DNA from 4 places in the Janthinobacterium salmonicoloratum genome. Region 2 is predicted to be linked to each of the others. Evidence: predicted binding sites of a transcription regulator. Region 2 holds the regulator's gene; each other region holds the start of a gene.
What was found. The regulator sigma-54, encoded in region 2, starts transcription at its own class of promoters, with help from an activator protein. The targets are predictions, from matches to a motif close to TGGCANGNAANCTGCTTT.

Region 1 (4,660 bases), on a different contig from region 2:
GAGACCGCTGGGAAATTCCGCCAGGATCAGGCTGCGCACCCTTTCGCACACTTCGTGGATATTCACGTCGCCCACGATATGCGGGCGGCGGTGCGGCGCCAGCAGGCGGTCGACCAGGGTCTGCAGGCGGTCCGCTTCCTTGATGATCACTTGCGTATACTCGCGCAGCTCGCTCAGGTGCAAAGCCGGCAATTCCAGTTCCAACAGCTGGGCCGCGCCGCGGATGCCGCCCAGCGGGTTCTTGATTTCATGCGCCAGATTGCGGATCAGCTCCTTGTTGACCTGGCTCTGGTCGAGGATGCGCTCCTCGCGGTCGAGTTTCAGCTGCTGCACGTTCTCGCGCAGCTCGATCAGCACGCTGTCTCGCGGCGCATCGAGCGCGCTGATGATGCTGTGCACGCGCAGCGGTTCGCGTCCCAGGCGTTCCAGGCTCAGGTCCTGGCGCAAGTCGGAAAATTTATGTTCGAGCGCCTGCGCGCAAATGCCGGCCAGCTCGTCGGGATTCAAGAATAGCGCCGTCAGCTTTTGCCGCGACAAGGCCTTCAATGAGCTTTCCAGCAGGTTTTCCGCCGCCGCGTTGGCATAGCTGATGCGGCCGTCGCCGTCGAGCAGGATCACGGCCGAGGCCAGCAAATCAAGGCCGGCCAGGTGGGCGGGACGGCTGGAATGGTTGTCTATTGTCATGGTCTCGTCATCGGATATTGGCGATCTCGCGTTTCAGGGCCTCGACGTTCTGCTGTGTCCGGCCAATGTTGTCCTTCAACTGCGCCACCCGTTCCTGGTATTTCGCATAGTTACGCTCATTGCCCTGGCGCTCGGGCTGGCCGCCATTCAATTCCAGGCGCTGCGCCGCCAGTTTCTGCTCTTCGCTGCGCAATTCGTCCTGCAGGATCTGGCGCCGGTCCAGGTCGCGCGCGCGCTGCTCGGCGCCATCGACCTTGGGAAACGCGCCGGCGGCAGGCGCCGCCGTAGCCGCCTGCACCGTGGACCGGGCCGGCGCGCCGGCCAGCGGCGCCGTCTTGCGCGGCGCCTCCGTCATGGCGCCGGGCAAATCGAGCAACTGGCAATGCGCGCCGGCGCGCTTGTCCGTGTAGGTCTTGTGTCCTTGTGCATCGGCGCAGACATACAACTGTCCGTGCGCCTGTGCCGCCGCGCCCAGCAATCCTGCCATCAGCGCCATTCTGTAATGCTTGGTCAATCTTCACTCCTGTCGGCTCGTGCCGCATCGTTCCTGGGCCGACTATACAACACCGTACGATCACCGCCTTGGCGTACTGCATAAAAAAACGCGGGCAAGACCATCGCCTCACCCGCGTTTTTTATTCACTACCGGCAAGTTGCCGGCATGGCGCCATTACAGCGAGTAGTACATGTCGAACTCGGCAGGATGCGTGGTCATGCGCATGCGCTGTACGTCCTGCATTTTCAGTTCCAGGTAAGCATCGATCATCGAATCGCTGAACACGCCGCCACGGGTCAGGAACTCGCGGTCCTTGTCCAGTGCGTCCAGTGCTTCTTCCAGCGAAGCGCACACGGTCGGGATCAGTGCGTCTTCTTCTGGCGGCAGATGGTACAGATCTTTCGAGGCGGCTTCGCCCGGATGGATCTTGTTGGCAACGCCGTCCAGGCCAGCCATCAACAGTGCGGCGAAGCACAGGTACGGGTTCGCCAGTGGATCCGGGAAGCGCGCTTCGACGCGGCGGCCTTTTGGATTGGCCACGTGCGGGATACGGATCGAGGCGGAACGGTTTTTCGCCGAGTACGCCAGTTTCACTGGTGCTTCGTAGCCTGGTACCAGACGCTTGTACGAGTTGGTGCCTGGGTTGGTGATCGCGTTCAGCGCCTTGGCGTGCTTAATGATGCCGCCGATGTAGTACAGGGCGAAATCGGACAGGCCGGCATAGCCGTCGCCGGCGAACAGGTTTTTGCCATCTTTCCATACGGATTGATGCACGTGCATGCCCGAACCGTTGTCGCCAACGATAGGTTTCGGCATGAAGGTGGCGGTCTTGCCATAGCTGTGCGCCACGTTCCACACCACGTACTTCAGGTTTTGCGTCCAGTCGGCGCGCTCGACCAGGGTCGAGAACTTGGTGCCGATTTCATTCTGGCCGGCGCCGGCGACTTCGTGATGATGTACCTCAACCGGGATGCCCAGCGATTCCAGGATCAGGCACATTTCCGAACGCATGTCCTGGAAGCTGTCCACTGGTGGCACCGGGAAGTAGCCGCCCTTGACGGTAGGACGGTGGCCGCTGTTGCCGCCTTCGATGTCCTTGCCGGTCGACCACGAACCTTCGTCCGAACCGATCTTGACGAAGCAGCCCGACATGTCGATCTTCCAGCGCACGCTGTCGAAGATGAAGAATTCTGGCTCAGGACCGAAATAGGCGGTATCGCCCATGCCCGACGATTTCAGGTAGGCTTCGGCGCGTTTCGCGATCGAGCGCGGGTCGCGGTCGTAGCCTTTGCCGTCCGACGGTTCGATCACGTCGCACTGCATGAACAGGGTCGTTTCTTCCATGAACGGGTCGATATTGGCCGTGTTTGGATCCGGCAGCAAGATCATGTCGGACGCTTCAATGCCTTTCCAGCCAGCGATCGAAGAACCGTCAAAGGCGTGGCCCGACTCGAATTTGTCCATGTCGAAGTGCGACACGGGAACCGTCACGTGTTGCTCTTTACCACGGGTATCAGCAAAGCGGAAATCAACGAATTTGACTTCGTTTTCTTCTACCATCTTCAAGACTTCTGCGGCTGTCATTGCCATGCGTATCTCCTAAATGAATGTGGGGTGAGCCGACCTTAATGCGTCTGGGCTGATGAAGCGAAGCAAACATTGCGTGCCACCAAAACTCATAGGGATCATAGCAGATTCCATGCCAGCTTCTGGACGGACGTGGCCGCCAAGGTCAAAACCTGGCCATCCCAGCGAAAGTTTTCCTGCCCGCGACTTTCACACGCGTTTGCGTCACATCAAGAATGCACTATGCAAGTGCAAAAAACGAATAACGCACCATTATCGTGCATTTTGTGCGGATTTTTAAAAAATGCCACGTCGTGGTGCATGCGCCGTGCACCATGGTTTCCCGTTTGCGGAGCGTGGGCGGCGCACTATAATCGTACACACCTTCCCACTTTTTCGAGGACGCCATGACTACCGCCGCCGACATCCTGAGCACCGCCCGCAGCCGGGCCAATGAAGGTACGCCATATGCCGGCGCTGTCACGCCGCAGGAAGCGTACGACTTGCTGCAACTCGATGCTGCCGCCAAACTCATCGATGTGCGCACAAATGCCGAGCGTGACTGGGTCGGCCGGGTCGACCTTGCCGATACCCAGCATGGTGCGGTGCAGTGGGCCACCTACCCGGGCGGCGTGCCGAATCCCGACTTCCTCGCGCAACTGGCCGCCCAGGCCGGCAAGGATGAGGTGCTGCTATTCCTGTGCCGCTCCGGCGTGCGTTCGCGCCATGCCGCCAAGCTGGCCACCGAGCACGGCTATATCAACTGCTTCGACATCCTCGAAGGCTTCGAGGGCGACAAGGACGCCGACGGCCACCGCAAGCAGATCGGCGGCTGGTGCAAGGCGGGCTTGCCGTGGCTGGGTGCCTGATTCACTGAACAGCGTTTGACCTTGCGGGCCGCCGCGCTGGTCGGGCGCAAGCTGTCAGTCACCCTTGTTTAAGACCTCAGGCCGGCTCGCCCGCTTCCAACGTCTGATGTTCTCCCATCAGGGTCAGAATGCGCTTGCGCACGAAGTTGATGTGGCTGCGCAAGCCATACAGGCCATCGGCAAACGACAGGGGAATCGATATCTGGTTGACCATTTCCTCGATCTGGTCCAGCCGTTGCAATTGCGCCGCATACACCTGCGCACGCTGCTCTTCCGGTACGTCTTCCAGCGCCTGCTCGACCGTGCGCAGCTGGCCATACCAGCGGTACACGCGCGAGCGGATGCGCCACACGTACAGGGGCGGCACCACGCGCGACAGGGGCAGGATCAAGGCACCCAAGGCCACCACCAGCACCCACATGCGGTCAAAGAAATTGGCTAGCCAGAAACTCATATAGCGCTGCAGCACGGGCGCGCCATCCTTGTAGAATTTCAGCGCTTCCGGCGCAACGGGAATTTCCGTGTAACGCGCGGATGGGAATTGCCCTTGCTGCTGGAACCAGCCCGTGCCGCCGTGGATGCCGGCCGCCGCCTGCACGAACAAGTCGATCAGGGCCGGATGCAAGTCTTCGCGTGCGACTAAAGTGGCGGTTGGCGCGATCAGGTGATAATCCTGCGCGGGAATGTTCTGCCCAAGGTCGACGATACCACGCGGCAAAACGACATGCGTGAGGAAAGGCAGGCGCCGCGTGTACGCTTCCGCTTGCGAAAAATCAAACAGCTTGATGCCTGGCGTTTGCAGCAGCATCTGGATCAGCGGCGCTTCCGGCGCCGAGCTGAACACCAGGCCGTCGATGCGCCCTTCCAGCAGTTCCACCGTGGCAGGCGTGTTTTGCAAATCGCTCACCGTCAACTCGTTCGCTTCGACACCATTGACGGACAGCAACTGCCGGAACAGGCTGGGCACACCCGTGCCTTCGGGCCCCAGGTTGATCTTCATGCCCTTCAATTGCGTCAGTTCCGTCACCGCCTTGTCTTCGCGCAG
Region 2 (4,660 bases):
GCGCGCGTGGATCAAGGATATCGTCGCCTCCGAACGCGCGCCGCTGACCCTGTTCTTCGAATCGTTCGCCTTCAAGCTGGGCGTGCCGCTGGACGCCGATTTCGTCTTCGACGTGCGGGCCTTGCCGAATCCCTATTACGACCTGGCGCTGCGCCCCCTCGACGGCCGCGACGCGCCCGTGATCGCCTTCCTCGATGCGCAGCCGAGCGCGCTGGAACTGCTGGCCGACATCCGCGCCTTCATCGAAAAATGGTTGCCGTCATTCAAGTCCGATAACCGCAGCTACCTGACGGTGGCCCTGGGTTGCACGGGTGGCCAGCACCGCTCCGTGTACATGGCGGAACGGCTGGCGCAATACTTCGGCCCGAATGAACGGGTCGTACTACGCCACCGCGAGCGCTCCTAGTTAATCCAGGTGGCGTAGCGGATGCGCTTGCGCCGGCCAGACGGGGGCAAAGAAGCCCGCCACCATGGTCGCGTCGACCTCGTCCAGGCTGGCAGGGTTCCAGCGCGGCGCATTGTCCTTGTCGACCACCAGCGCGCGCACGCCTTCGAGCACTTCGCCATGTTCGAAGTTGTGGCGCACCACGCTGCGCTCCATGCGCAGGCAATCGGCCACGCCCAGGTGGGCGCCCCGCTGCAGCAATTCCAGGGTCACCGACATCATCAGCGGCGAACGCAGGCGCATGGCCGCCAGGGCCTTGCCGGCGAACGGGCTGTCGTCCTGCGCCAGCGAGGCCATGATGGCGGCCACGGACCCGGCGCCGAAATGGCGGTCCAGCGCCGCGCGCGCCGTGGCCAGGGCAGATACGCCCGCCTCGGCCTGAAACGGTGCCGCCAGCGCCTTGATGGCCACCGGTAAGGCCTCGCCCGGCGTCGATTCGAACAGGGCCAGCAGCGCCCCCATCTGCGCCTCGGGCAGGTAGACATCGGCCAGTCCCGTGTACAGGGCATCGGCCGCGTTGATCGTCAAGCCCGTCAAGCCCAGGTATAGGCCCAGCTGACCGGCCAGGCGGGACAGGAAGTAACTGCCGCCCACGTCGGGAAACAGGCCGATATTGACTTCCGGCATGGCCATGCGCGTGCGGCCCGTGACGATGCGCAGACGGTTGCCAGGCCCGGCTTGGGCCACACCCATGCCGCCGCCCATCACCACGCCATCCATCACGGCAATATACGGTTTCGGATAGAAATGAATTACATGGTTGAGCGCATATTCTTCCGTAAAGAAATCTTCCAGCAAGGCGCTGCCGCCTTGCGGCGTGGCCAGGCCCGCATCGTAAAAGAAGCGGATGTCGCCGCCGGCGCACAGGGCTTTTTCACTGCTGGAGCGGATCACGACGGCGTCCACCTGCGGATCGTCGCGCCAGGCCAGCAGGGCCGCGCTCAGGGCGCGCACCATCTCCAGCGACAGGGAATTCAAGGCTTTCGGACGGTCGAGCACGATGTGCCCGGTGCGGTTGCGGATGGAGGTCTCGACGAAGTCGCTCATGGCAGGCAGGAAAGAAGTGAAAGTGCAAACATTCTAGCGCCTGCGCGGGGAACATTGCGTTCCCATTGTGCTGCCCGACAAAGGCGGCAGGCGCAAAAAAGGGCGCAGTGAGCGCCCTTAGTTGATCACAACCGGTTCAAAGTCGCAGGCCGTAGAACACGTGGAAAAACCGTAGCGAGCAGATGTGAGTTGTGGCTGAGAAGCGGAGCTGTGCGTATGCACAGTGAGCATCGGAGGCCGCAAATCGCGACGCGCAGTAGGTTTTTTGGTGTTCTTAGGCGGCGGCGAATTCTTCGTCCGAATTGTCTGGCAGATGCTTGATCGCCTCTTTACCGTGCCCTTGCACTTTGGTTTTGTACTTCATCACTTGCCTATCGAGCTTGTCGATCAGGCTATCAATTGCGGCATACAAGTCTTGCGCCAGGCTTTCCACATAGACAGTTTTTCCACTCAGACGCAGGTTGACTTCGGCCTTTTGACGTTTTTCTTTCTCTTTGAGGTTATCCACGGTCAGAATCACGGCGATATCGATGACTTGATCAAAATGCCGTTTCACGCGCTCCAGCTTCGTTTGTACGTATTCACGGATGGCTGGTGTCACTTCGAGATGATGTCCGCTGATGGTGAGATTCATACACACTCCTAAAGATGATCGGGTTCGTGCGGTCCATCGTATCCGGCCCGCAGAGGAACCGAAAAAAACTTACAAACACTTACGCAGACTCACTGGCGGAATTTTCAACGCTTCCCGGTACTTGGCAACAGTACGTCGCGCAATCACCATGCCTTGTTCCCCCAGCATGTCCGCAATCTTACTGTCGGATAAAGGATTTTTAGGGTCTTCTGCTCCTGTCAGTTGCACGATCAATGCCCGTATCGCCGTCGATGACGCTTCGCCCCCCGCTTCGGTGGCGACGTGGCTACCAAAAAAATATTTCAACTCGAACATGCCGTGCGGGGTCAGCATGTACTTTTGAGTTGTTACCCGCGAGATAGTACTCTCGTGTAAACCCAGTGTATCAGCTATTTCACGGAGCACAAGGGGGCGCATGGCAACGGCCCCATGCGAGAAAAAGTTCTTTTGTCTTTCTACTATCGCCTGCGCCACGCGCAGAATCGTGTCGAAACGCTGGCGCATATTTTTGATCAGCCACTTGGCTTCCTGCAACTGCGCGCCCATGGCGCCCTCGCCCTTGCCCTGCTTGAGCAGGTTGGCGTACATGGCGTTGACGCGCAGGCGCGGCATGACATCGTTGTTCAGGGTGACTTGCCAGCCATTGCGCGCGCGCTTGACGACGACGTCGGGCACCACGTAATCGGACACGTCCGAAGCGAACACGGCACCCGGATGCGGATTGCACTGGCGAATCACCGTCTGCGCCTCGCGCAAGTCTTCATCGTCGCAATCGAGGGCTTTTTTCAGCTTGTTGAAATCGCGCTGGGCAAACCAGGCCAGGTGCTTTTCCACGATGACGAGGGCCATGCGCCGCGTCACCATGGCGATATGCGGCAAGCGCTTGATTTGCAGGGCCAGGCATTCGGACGCATTGCGCGCGCCCACGCCGGGCGGATCGAAACTTTGCAGCAGCGACAAGGCCGTGCGCATCTCGTCGGCATCGATTTCCAGCTCTTCCGGTAGGCGCGCCAGGATGTCGTCGAGCGACTCTTCCAGGTAGCCATTATCGTCGAGCGCGTCGATGATCAGCTCGACCAGCGCGCGGTCACGCAATTCGAGCACCGTCACGCGCATCTGCTCCATCAGGTGCTCGCGCAGGGTGCAGTGGTGGGCTTCGAGTTGCGGGCGCGAATCTTCGTCGTCGGGCGCCTTGCCCCGGCTCGCCTCGCTCCAGTCGCTGTCGCCGCCCTCCGCGGCGGCCGGGCTCTCGCCCGCCTCGCCGTCAAAGGTTTCCGCTTCGGCCGGCGCTGCGGGCACCTCCTGGCCTGGCGGCTGGGGCGGCGCTTCGGCCGGCGCGGCCGTGGAACTCAAGGCCCCGTCGGACAGCAGACGCAGCGAACGGTCGAGCGGATCGTCGAGACGCTCGAGCAAGGGATTGTCCGTCAGCAATTGCTCTAGCTCCTGGTGCAATTCCAGGGTAGACAATTGCAATAGGCGTATCGATTGCTGCAACTGCGGCGTCAGTGCCAGATGCTGCGAAGTGCGCAGCTGCAATGATTGTTTCATTGGCTCACATGCGGAAGTGTTCGCCCAGATAGACCCGGCGTACCGACTCGTTCGCGATGATGTCGTCGGGGCGTCCCGACGCCAGTACCGAGCCCTGGTTGATGATGTAGGCACGGTCGCAAATACCCAGCGTCTCGCGCACATTATGATCGGTGATCAGCACGCCGATATTGCGCTCCTTCAAAAAGCGCACGATGCGCTGGATCTCGATCACGGCGATCGGATCGACGCCGGCGAACGGTTCGTCCAGCAGCACGAAACGGGGATCGGTGGCCAGCGCGCGGGCGATTTCCACGCGGCGGCGCTCGCCGCCCGACAGGGACAGCGCCTGGTTCTCGCGCAGCTTTTCAATCTGCAAGTCGGCCAGCAATTTATCCAGGCGCTCCTCGATCTCGGCTTTCTTCAGCGGTCGGCCTTCGACGGTCTGGATTTCCAGCACGGCGCGGATATTGTCTTCCACCGTCAGCTTGCGGAACACGGACGCTTCCTGCGGCAGGTAGGACAGGCCCATCTGCGCCCGGCGGTGGATCGGCAGGCTGGAGATATCCACACCGCTGATATCGATGCTGCCGCCGTCCGACGGCACCAGGCCGACGATCATGTAGAACGAGGTGGTCTTGCCGGCGCCGTTCGGGCCCAGCAAACCCACCACTTCGCCGCATTCGACTTGCAGCGAGACATCATGCACGACTTGCCGCTTGCCATAGGTTTTTTGCAGCCCGCGAACGATCAGGGTGCTGCCGCAACGTGTATTGTCCATTATTTCTTTCCTGGCGCAGGCGTGGCCGGCGCTTTCTCCGCCGCTGGCGCCTTGGTCTTCGGCTGGATCACCATGCGCACGCTGCCGCCATCCGGGGTGCTGGTGCCGCTGTTGGAATTTTCCATCGCAAACTCTTCCTTGCGGCTGTCATACGAGATGAAGGCGCCATTGGCCACGTCGGTCACTTTCGTGCCTTCCAGGCGCGTCAGCTTGGCCCTGGAAAACA
Region 3 (4,660 bases), on a different contig from region 2:
CAGGCCGCCCATCGGGCCGACAAAGCCTGCCGCCGGGGTGATCGCCACCAGGCCGGCCACGGCGCCGGAAGCGCCACCGAGCATGGAGGGCTTGCCTTTGCTGATCCACTCGCCAAACACCCACGACAGGGTGGCGGCAGCCGTTGCCAGCAAGGTGTTGACGAAGGCCAGGGCAGCCACGTCGCCCGCTTCCAGCGAGGAACCGGCATTGAAACCGAACCAGCCCACCCACAGCAGCGACGCGCCGATCATGGTCATCGTCAGCGAGTGCGGTGCCATCGATTCGCGGCCGTAGCCGACGCGCTTGCCGATCATGATGGCGCCCACCAGGCCGGCGACAGCGGCGTTGATGTGCACCACGGTGCCGCCGGCGAAGTCCAGCGCGCCTTTTTGCCAGATCCAGCCAGCCTTCAGGGCTTCGCTGGCCGAGGTGGCGGCGTTGGTGATCAGGTCAGGACCGGTCCAGAACCACACCATGTGGGCGGCTGGCAGGTAGGCGAACGTGAACCACAGCACGACGAAGGCCAGCACGGCGGCAAACTTGGCGCGCTCGGCAAAGGCGCCGACGATCAGCGCACAGGTGATGGCGGCAAACGTGCCCTGGAAGGCGACAAAGACGAACTCGGGAATGACGACGCCCTTGCTGAAGGTGGCGGCGGCGGCAAACGTGCCCTTGGCCGGATCCCAGATACCGTTCAGGAACAGGCGGTCGAAGCCACCGAAGAAGGCGGTTTTTTCCGTGAAGGCGATCGAGTAGCCATAAATACACCACAGCACGATAACCAGCGCGAAGACCATGAACACTTGCATCAGCACCGACAGCATGTTCTTCGAGCGCACCAGGCCGCCGTAGAACAGGGCCAAGCCGGGGATCGTCATCAAGATCACCAGCAAGGTGCTGATCATCATGAAACTAGTGTCGCCCTTGTTGGCGACGGGCGCGGCGGCTGGCGCAGCAGCGGCCGGGGCCGGAGCGGCGGCCACCGGTGCTGCTGCGTCAGGAACCGGCGTGACGGCGGGGGCGGCGACGGCCGTGGTCGTGGCCGCCTCCGTCTTGGCGGGAGCATCGGCAAAGCTCGGCGTGGCAATGCCAAACGCACACAGGCAGGCTATCCCGGCGAGCAATTTTGTTATATTTTTATGCATCAATATTCCCCTTAGAGCGCTTCGTTGCCGGTTTCACCGGTACGGATGCGGATGACCTGTTCCAGGTTGTAGACGAAAATCTTGCCATCACCGATTTTACCGGTACGCGCGGCACCTTCGATCGCTTCGATGGCCTGGTCGACAATGGCGTCATCGACGGCCGCTTCAATCTTGGTCTTTGGCAAGAAATCAACGACATACTCGGCGCCACGGTAGAGTTCCGTGTGACCTTTCTGGCGGCCGAAACCTTTCACTTCGGTGACGGTAATGCCTTGCACATTGATAGCCGACAAGGCTTCGCGCACTTCGTCCAGTTTGAACGGTTTAATGATTGCTGTAATCATTTTCATGGCAGTCTCGCTTAAAAGGTTTTGGACACGGTCAGCACGAGACCGGATTTCGCCAGGTTCTTGCCGTTCGGTGCCAGCGACGTGATATTGGCTTTAACGGCGGCCAGAGCCACGGTCACTACGCCAAAATCCTTGGTCACGCCGATCTTGTAGTCGCTGTAGCTGAGGGAATCGTTGTGCTCGACCTTCTGACGCCCCGCATGCAGGTTCAGCATGTAGCCATCATGCACCTCGACGTTGGCGCCCACGTCTAGGTAGCCGCTGTTCTTGCTGTCGGCAACACCGAACAAATTGGTGGTCGAATGCGAGTACTTGATATAGACCGGGCCGTAGCCGAGCTGGCCGTACAGCTCGAACGTGTTGGCATTGGTGCTCAGTCCATTCGAGGGATAGAAATAGTACAGGCCGCCCACGTCATAGGTAAAATCCTTGCTGATCTCGCCCCGCTTGCCGCCGTAGATATCCCATTCCAGATTGGTATCGCCGCCGCCGTCCTTGATCCATTTGATGCTCGACAGCCAGGTGCCCACATACAGGCCCGTTGGGTTATGGGTATAGTCGGCACCACCGCTGATGGCCGGTTTCAAGCGGCTTTGCGAGATGCCGCGGTAACGGTAGTCGCTGGTCAGCGCCACGTTGTAGCTCACCACGTTATCAGGTACTGCTTCGGCCGCAGCAGGCGCCGCCACTGCATCCTGAGCCATGGCGCTACCGCACATGGCAGTCATGGCCAGCGTCAACGCTGCAGCTAAAGTCATGTTCTTGGACAGATTCTTCATGGCGATTCCCTTTTATTGAACTTTTAAAGCGGTTGAGGTTTAAAATCTTGGCTGGAGATCACAAAGCGTTCATCACTTCTTTAGCAGAATACGTGCCAGCTCTCTTGCCACCTTGACAGGTGCATTTCCGTCCATACATACCCTGCACACCGCCAGGAATGCGGATACGGACTGCTGAAGCACGATGAAGCGCCCAGTTTCGCACCAGATTAACGCCGCTGTGCACCGCAATGGTGCGATGCACAGGCCGCACCATAAAAGGACTGACCATGGACATGAATACCTTCTTTAACGACTTGCAAGGCAAGATCCATCAAGCCATCGAAAACTCGCCGGCCAAGGATATCGAGAAAAACGTGAAATCGATGATGACCCAGGGCTTTGCCCGCCTCGATCTCGTCACGCGCGAGGAATTCGATATCCAGGCGCAAGTGCTGGCCAAGACCCGCGCCAAACTGGACGCACTGGAGTTGCGCCTGATCGAACTGGAAACGCGCCTGAACGAGTCCAAGGCGTAAGCTGCGGCCGGCAAGGCCCCGTTATTGACGGCCTTGCTGGCATACCTCAAGCCTGATGGCGTTGCAAGCGCTAGACTGATCCTGCCCGCGCCCGCGCCACAGGGGAGTCTGATGAGTCTGGCCGTCCTGAAAAGCCGCGCCCTGGCCGGCATGGAGGCGCCCGAGGTAAGTGTCGAAGTCCACCTTGCCAATGGCTTGCCTTCGTTTACGATTGTCGGTCTGCCGGATACGGAAGTGAAGGAATCGCGCGACCGCGTTCGTGCCGCGCTGCAAAACTGCGGCTTTGACATGCCGGCACGGCGCATCACGGCCAATCTGGCGCCGGCAGACTTGCCCAAGGAATCGGGCCGCTTCGACTTGCCCATTGCGCTGGGCATCCTGGCCGCCTCCGGCCAGTTGCCGGGCGACCAATTACACCACTATGAATTCGCGGGCGAACTGTCGCTGTCGGGCCAGTTGCGCCCCATCCGCGGCGCCCTTGCCATGACCTTTGCCATGCAGCGCAGCCAGGCGGGTGCGCCACGCGCCTTCATCCTGCCGCAGGCGAACGCGGACGAGGCGGCTCTCGTCAGCGATGCCTGCATCTATCCTGCCCACAGCCTGCTCGAGGTCTGCGCGCATTTCGCCGCACACGCCAGCCAGACTGCCCTGCAACGCCACCGGCCCGTACTGGCAGCGCACGCTTTTCCCTATCCCGACTTTGCCGACGTGCAAGGGCAGCAGCAGGCGCGACGCGCACTGGAAGTGGCGGCAGCGGGCGGTCACAACGTCCTGATGGTGGGGCCGCCTGGCGCCGGCAAGACCATGCTGGCCAGCCGCTTCCCCGGCGTACTACCGCCCATGAGCGATGAAGAGGCGCTGGAATCGGCTGCCGTGCATTCGCTGGGCGGCAACTTCAAAGTTGAGCATTGGAAACGCCGCCCCTATCGCGCCCCACACCAGACGGCGTCCGGCGTGGCCCTGGTGGGCGGCGGCAACGTGCCGCGTCCGGGAGAAATCTCGCTGGCACACTGCGGCGTGCTGTTTCTCGATGAAATCGCCGAATTCCAGCGCCGGGTGCTCGATGTGCTGCGCCAACCCATGGAATCGGGCGTTATCAGCATTTCACGCGCGGCCCGCCAGGCCGAGTTTCCTGCGCGTTTTCAATTGATCGCCGCGATGAATCCCTGCCCGTGCGGCTATCTGGGGCACGCTTCCGGCCGTTGCCGCTGTACGCCAGACGCCGTACTCCGCTATCACAATCGCCTGTCCGGCCCGTTGCTCGACCGTATCGACCTGCAGATTGAAGTGGCCGCCATGCCGCTGGCGGCGCTGGGGCGACATGCAGGCGCCGGCGAAAGTACGCAAGCCATCGCCACCCGGGTAGCGGCAGCCTTCGCCTTGCAGCTGGCACGCCAGGGAAAATCAAACCAGCGCTTGAGCAACGTGGAAATCGAACAGCATTGTCGCCTGGAACCACATGGCGAACAGTTGTTGCATGGCGCTATGACGCGCCTGCATTGGTCGGCCCGCACCTACCACCGGGTACTGCGCGTGGCGCGCAGCATCGCGGATCTGGCGGACAGCGCCGCCATCACGCCGCCGCATGTCGCCGAAGCGATCCAGTACCGGCGCGTGCTGCGCGAGATATAAGGCGGCCAGTGACCGCCACACGTGCACGATTGCGCGTGAATGACGGCGCTGCTACCATCTGCTGATGAAAAAACCATCACTTGCCCTCTTTCTGGCTACGTTCGCGGCCGCCAGCATCCTGTCCGCCTGCAGTCCGAAATTCGACTGGCGCGACTATCGCAGCCCCGACGCCCAGTTCACGGCCCTGTTTCCAGGCAAGCCGGCCGTGCTGACACGCGAGATCGATCTCGATGGC
Region 4 (4,660 bases), 250 kb from region 2:
TTCGATACCGAAATATCAGCCAGTGCTGGACTTAGTGCCAACGATAGAAAGGAGGCGAAGATTATTTTTTTCATTTTTCAACCATTTTTCGGCAAAGGTGTGCCGTTGCGCAGTGGAATTAAATTGCTTATATTGCATCAAATAGTAACATGGTGAAATTCGCTGCCTTAAATCTTTTTTGTCGTTCGTTGATCCGTCCGTTCCAGCATATCGCATCTAAGTACACCAATGACGAGCCATTGAAGTAGCCACCTTGAGCGAAGATTTTGCGCGCATTGCTGCGCCGCGCAATGACGTCCAGCGCATTTAGGCGCACTATGGGCACTTGCTGGCGAAGAAGAACTTTCCAATGTCTGGCTTGCCTACCTGGGGAAACATCATGTCCGCACATACTTACAAGCTGATCGAACTGGTTGGCACGTCGACCGAGAGCAGCGATCAGGCGATACGCGATGCCATTGCCAAGGCGGCGCTCACGGTCAAGCACATGGACTGGTATGAAGTGAGCGAATCACGCGGCCATATCGTCGATGGCAAGGTGGCGCACTTCCAGGTCACGCTCAAGGTCGGCTTCCGGCTCGAGTAACGGGATCGAGTAAGGCAGGCGGCGCGTTCATCGCCGCCCGACCACTGCCCGGCTTTCCAGCCACTCCCGGCCGCCGTTGTCCAGCGCGGCTTGAATCACCTTTTCCGGCAAGCTGTAGACGGTCGCCCAGCTGGCGCGACCGTCCTGCGTATTCGCGGGGAAACTGTGCGTTTCAATCGGCCAGTGGTATTTGCGTTTGAGCGCTTTGACGATGGCGGCCAGCGAGACGCGGCCTTGCAGCGGTTCGGCGCCGGACTGGTCGCGGTTCGACAGCAGCACGGCCAGGACCTGGCCGCGGCCCGTGCGTGCGCCGGGGAAGGTGGGGGGTTTGTTTGCCATGGCCTATTTTACCGGGCGAGGTGCGATGTGCCGCACCTTTGATATGGCGCAAGCGCCGCAGCGGCTTTACGGCCAGGATGATCATTTCACCAGGCGTGCCAGCGCCCCTCCGGCAGCCTGGACCGATCATCACGGGGCACAGGAGCCTATCATGCACAGCCTGAACATCCACGCCATGCAATGGCAGCCCGTTGCCGATATTTCCGCCGTCGACCCGCTGCTGCCCGAAGACCTCGCCTGCTTTCGCGAACTGCGCGACGTGCTGCAACGCTATGGCGCGCTCGACCGCTTCGGCATATCCCTGATCCACCGCCATTTCGACATCGCCGACGACGAGGAACTGATGGAGTACACGGATGTGGAACAACGCACGCTGACGGTGAAACCTGTCAAGAAAAGCGACATCGACTGGCAGCACACGACGATTACCAACTGGAAATTGACGGAAGGCGAGGAAGTGGCGCGCACTGGTTGCGGTTGCGCGCGCAATTCGGGCGGCCACCTGGGCTATCACCGGGGCACCTGAGGCTGGCGCCGCCCGCCAAGCGGCGTCGGCCTTTCTTACACTTGGCTTCCGCAAGTTCAGTCCGCCTTGCGCAAGCACTTGATTCCATGTGATTTTTTTGTGTGGCATGCAAGCTGCTTATCTGTGTCAACGAGATGAATCCAGGCAAAGCATTCTGGATTCTTTACCCCCCGGATTTTCCGAGACTGACCACGATAAGAGGCTGCGATGAATGTCGATCACACACGAAGCAAGACCCTGGCCTGGCTGGGTGCACTGGCGGCGGCAAGCCTGCTGGCCAGCGGCCAGGCGCAGGCCGGCGCGTACGGCCTGGCCGTCAACGACTTGAGCAATTTCCGCATCACCAGCAGCGCCGGTAACTTGTCGCTGGCCGGCGCCAACCGCAACGCCAGCGACAGCGCGTTTTTCGAAGGCGGCGTGGCCGTCAATCCGCGCGCCGTCAATACGGGGCCGGCCGCCAACGCGGACGTGCTGCAAGTGTGCTCGGGTGGCGGCTGCCGCGGCTTGCCGCAAAATCACTATGCACCCAGTCCCAGTTCCACCCTGGAGTTCGCGCGCGGCGATGCGCATGCCTTCGGCAACATGCTCAATGGCGGCGCCACTGTGCAAGCGGTGGCGGAAGCACAGCGCAACACGGTCGGCGCCGCCACGGCCACGGCCAGCGACTCACTCACCGGTTCCGTCAACCTGACCCTGTCGAGCGCAGGCTTCATCACCTTCAGCTTCATGGGACGGCGCGACCTGCGCACCAGCGTGACGACCTTGGGCGACAAGTCGAACGTGTCGATCATGGATATCTTCAATATCTCCTGCAACAGCGCCAGTCCCGTCGGCTGCCTGTCGAAGGCGAACGCCGATGGCGTGATCTTCCAGTTTGCCCCCGACGGCAACCCGAACAATGGCAGCGATGTCAACGGTAACCATGGCGCCGGCAGCCTCGACCCGTTCAGCCTGAACATGACGGCCGGCACCAACGACCCGGCCACCGGGCGCGCCTTCACGAATGGTTTTGCGATGTTTTCCCTGACCTCGAATTTCGCCCTGCCCGCCGGCAGCTATACCTTGAACTTTTCCAAGTCCACGCGCACCGACATCGTCGTCATCGATCCCCTGGCCGTGCCGGAACCTGGCACCCTGTTCCTGCTGGGCATGGGACTGGCGGCCCTGGCCTTCACGCGCCGCCGCCGGCCGGCATAGTCACCGGTATGCCAAAAAACGCGGCGCCCGCAAAAGGCGCCGCGTTTTTATGCCGGCAGAGTCTTCTTAACCGAGCCGCGCCAACGCCTGGCGCGCCAGTTGCAGCTGCTGCAGATAATAGCGGTGCAGCATGGCAGGATCGCTCAGGTCGCGCCCCAGTACCAGGCGCAGCTCGCTGGCAGAACAATCGGCGGCCTGGATCTGCACCTGGGTCTGCACCTGTGCACCCAACTGGCGGGCCAGTTGGCGCGCCGCCTGCTCCTGCGCGGGCCGGTATTCGACACGCGTGCGCGCCACCTGGAAGCTGCTTTCATTGGCCAAGCGCACCACCTGCACGGGAGCACCGACCAGGCTGCGCGCCAGGGCGGCGGCCAGGCCAGGCACGCCGTTGCCGTTCACAATTTCCAGGCGCGGACGGGGCACGGCGGCGGCCGGCATGGACCGCTCCGCCACGGCAGCGGCTGCCGGCACGCGCTGCAAGCGGGCCATGCCGTCGCCTTGCGTGATCTCGATGCGCGCCATGGCGGGCGCATCCTGCGGCGGCACGGCTGCGGGCACACCCGGCTGCGGCGCCGCGTTGCGCAATACAGCCAGGTCGCGCCGCAGGTTGTGTTCCTGCAGGCTCTGCGCCTGGCGCCGCATGAGGGCCGCGCGCTCGTGCTGGCCCAGCCGTTCCAGTACCTGCGCCAGATGCTGCCAGGCCAGCGCATTGAGCGGATCGAGCAAACACGCCTGTTCCAGCGCGGACAAGGCTTGCGCATCGCGCCCGCTCAGGGAATAAGCATGACCGAGATTGCTGAACAGATATGCCTGCTGCGGCTGCGGCGGCCTTGCCTCCTGCGTCAAAGCCAGCCAATAGGCGATCGCCGCGTCGTGTTCGCCGCGCTGCGCGTGCAGCACGGCCAGGCCGTTGCGCGCGTTCACATGGTGCGGCGCATGGCGCAAGGCTTGCTCATAGGCTGCTTGCGCCGCGGGCAGGTCGCCTCGCTCGAAATGCTGGCGCCCCGCCGCATAGGCGCCATCAGCATCAGGCCACGCCGGCACTGGCACGTGCGCCAACTGCGTGGTACAGGCGGCCAGGCCCAGGCAGGCGCAGGCGGCGGCCAGGCGGGAAATCGTCAAGCGCATGGTAGCTCCTTTCAGCGGCTGGCCATGGCCGGCACGAGCACGCGATAGACTTCGATCACGGCCGGCCCCATGAGCACCAGCATCAGGGTGGGAAAGACGCAAAAGATCAGCGGGAACAGCAGTTTCAGGGCGATCTTCGCTGCCGCCTCCTCGGCTAGCAGGCTGCGCTTGCCGCGCAGGTTTTCCGAATGCACGCGCAGCGAATCGCCCATGCTGGTGCCGAAGCGTTCCGATTGAATCAGCATGGCGACGAGGGTGTCGACATCTTCCACGCCGCTGCGCAAAGCAAGGTTGCGCAGCGCCTTTTCCTTGGAAAAGCCGGCGCGCATTTCCATCAGCACCAGTTGCAATTCCTGCGCCAGCACCACGCTCTTGATATGGATTTCTCCCGACACCTTCACCAGCGCGCGCTCCAGGCTCAGGCCCGCTTCCACGCACACAGTCAGCAAGTCGAGCGCATCGGGAATGTTTTCAAAGATGTCGCGCTGGCGCCGCTTGGCCGTGCTGGCCAGCACCAGGTTCGGCAGGTAATAGCCGATGGTGGCGCTGACGCACAGCAGTAACAGCAGCACGCTGCGCAACTGCGCCGCCATGGCGCTGGCCGCATACAGGCCCAGCACGGTAGGGCACAGAAGGGCCAGCACGGTTTTCGCGGCAAAATACAGGGCCGGCGCGCTGGCTTGCCGCCAGCCCGCGTTCATGAAGCGCGTACGCAGCGGCGAGCGCTCCCAGCCCTCTTCCGGCAGAGACAGCTTGCTGAACGGCTGCGCCACGCGCGCCACGCGCTCCACCCAGCCAGTGTCGGCTACCTCCTCGTTGGCGACCGGCGCCATGGAACCGGACAGGCGCTGGCGCAAGGCGCCGGGAAAGAAGATCAGCCACGC

Region 1: the regulator sigma-54 is predicted to act here: its motif matches at 2,868-2,885, upstream of glnA (type I glutamate--ammonia ligase).
Region 3: the regulator sigma-54 is predicted to act here: its motif matches at 2,356-2,373, upstream of ACQ4WY_RS23165 (TorF family putative porin).
Region 4: the regulator sigma-54 is predicted to act here: its motif matches at 1,554-1,571, upstream of ACQ4WY_RS15170 (EDSAP-1 family PEP-CTERM protein).

The regions. Positions count from the first base shown of each region.
Region 1 is NZ_JBNYXV010000010.1:117,702-122,361, reverse strand. Features, by position in the region: gene glnL (nitrogen regulation protein NR(II)) at 1-684, opposite strand, end outside; gene ACQ4WY_RS27760 (DUF4124 domain-containing protein) at 692-1,171, opposite strand; gene glnA (type I glutamate--ammonia ligase) at 1,355-2,770, opposite strand; gene ACQ4WY_RS27750 (rhodanese-like domain-containing protein) at 3,154-3,615, shown strand; gene ACQ4WY_RS27745 (TAXI family TRAP transporter solute-binding subunit) at 3,692-4,660, opposite strand, start outside.
Region 2 is NZ_JBNYXV010000002.1:190,664-195,323, forward strand. Features, by position in the region: gene rapZ (RNase adapter RapZ) at 1-406, shown strand, start outside; gene ACQ4WY_RS14025 (enoyl-CoA hydratase/isomerase family protein) at 407-1,492, opposite strand; gene hpf (ribosome hibernation-promoting factor, HPF/YfiA family) at 1,767-2,126, opposite strand; gene ACQ4WY_RS14035 (RNA polymerase factor sigma-54) at 2,196-3,674, opposite strand; gene lptB (LPS export ABC transporter ATP-binding protein) at 3,679-4,434, opposite strand; gene lptA (lipopolysaccharide transport periplasmic protein LptA) at 4,434-4,660, opposite strand, start outside.
Region 3 is NZ_JBNYXV010000006.1:1,072-5,731, reverse strand. Features, by position in the region: gene ACQ4WY_RS23175 (ammonium transporter) at 1-1,146, opposite strand, end outside; gene ACQ4WY_RS23170 (P-II family nitrogen regulator) at 1,158-1,496, opposite strand; gene ACQ4WY_RS23165 (TorF family putative porin) at 1,508-2,275, opposite strand; gene ACQ4WY_RS23160 (accessory factor UbiK family protein) at 2,545-2,793, shown strand; gene ACQ4WY_RS23155 (YifB family Mg chelatase-like AAA ATPase) at 2,905-4,425, shown strand; gene ACQ4WY_RS23150 (hypothetical protein) at 4,490-4,660, shown strand, end outside.
Region 4 is NZ_JBNYXV010000002.1:436,688-441,347, forward strand. Features, by position in the region: gene ACQ4WY_RS15150 (hypothetical protein) at 1-74, opposite strand, end outside; gene ACQ4WY_RS15155 (dodecin) at 380-586, shown strand; gene ACQ4WY_RS15160 (hypothetical protein) at 614-925, opposite strand; gene ACQ4WY_RS15165 (hypothetical protein) at 1,077-1,451, shown strand; gene ACQ4WY_RS15170 (EDSAP-1 family PEP-CTERM protein) at 1,659-2,648, shown strand; gene ACQ4WY_RS15175 (LytR C-terminal domain-containing protein) at 2,715-3,776, opposite strand; gene ACQ4WY_RS15180 (type II secretion system F family protein) at 3,788-4,660, opposite strand, start outside.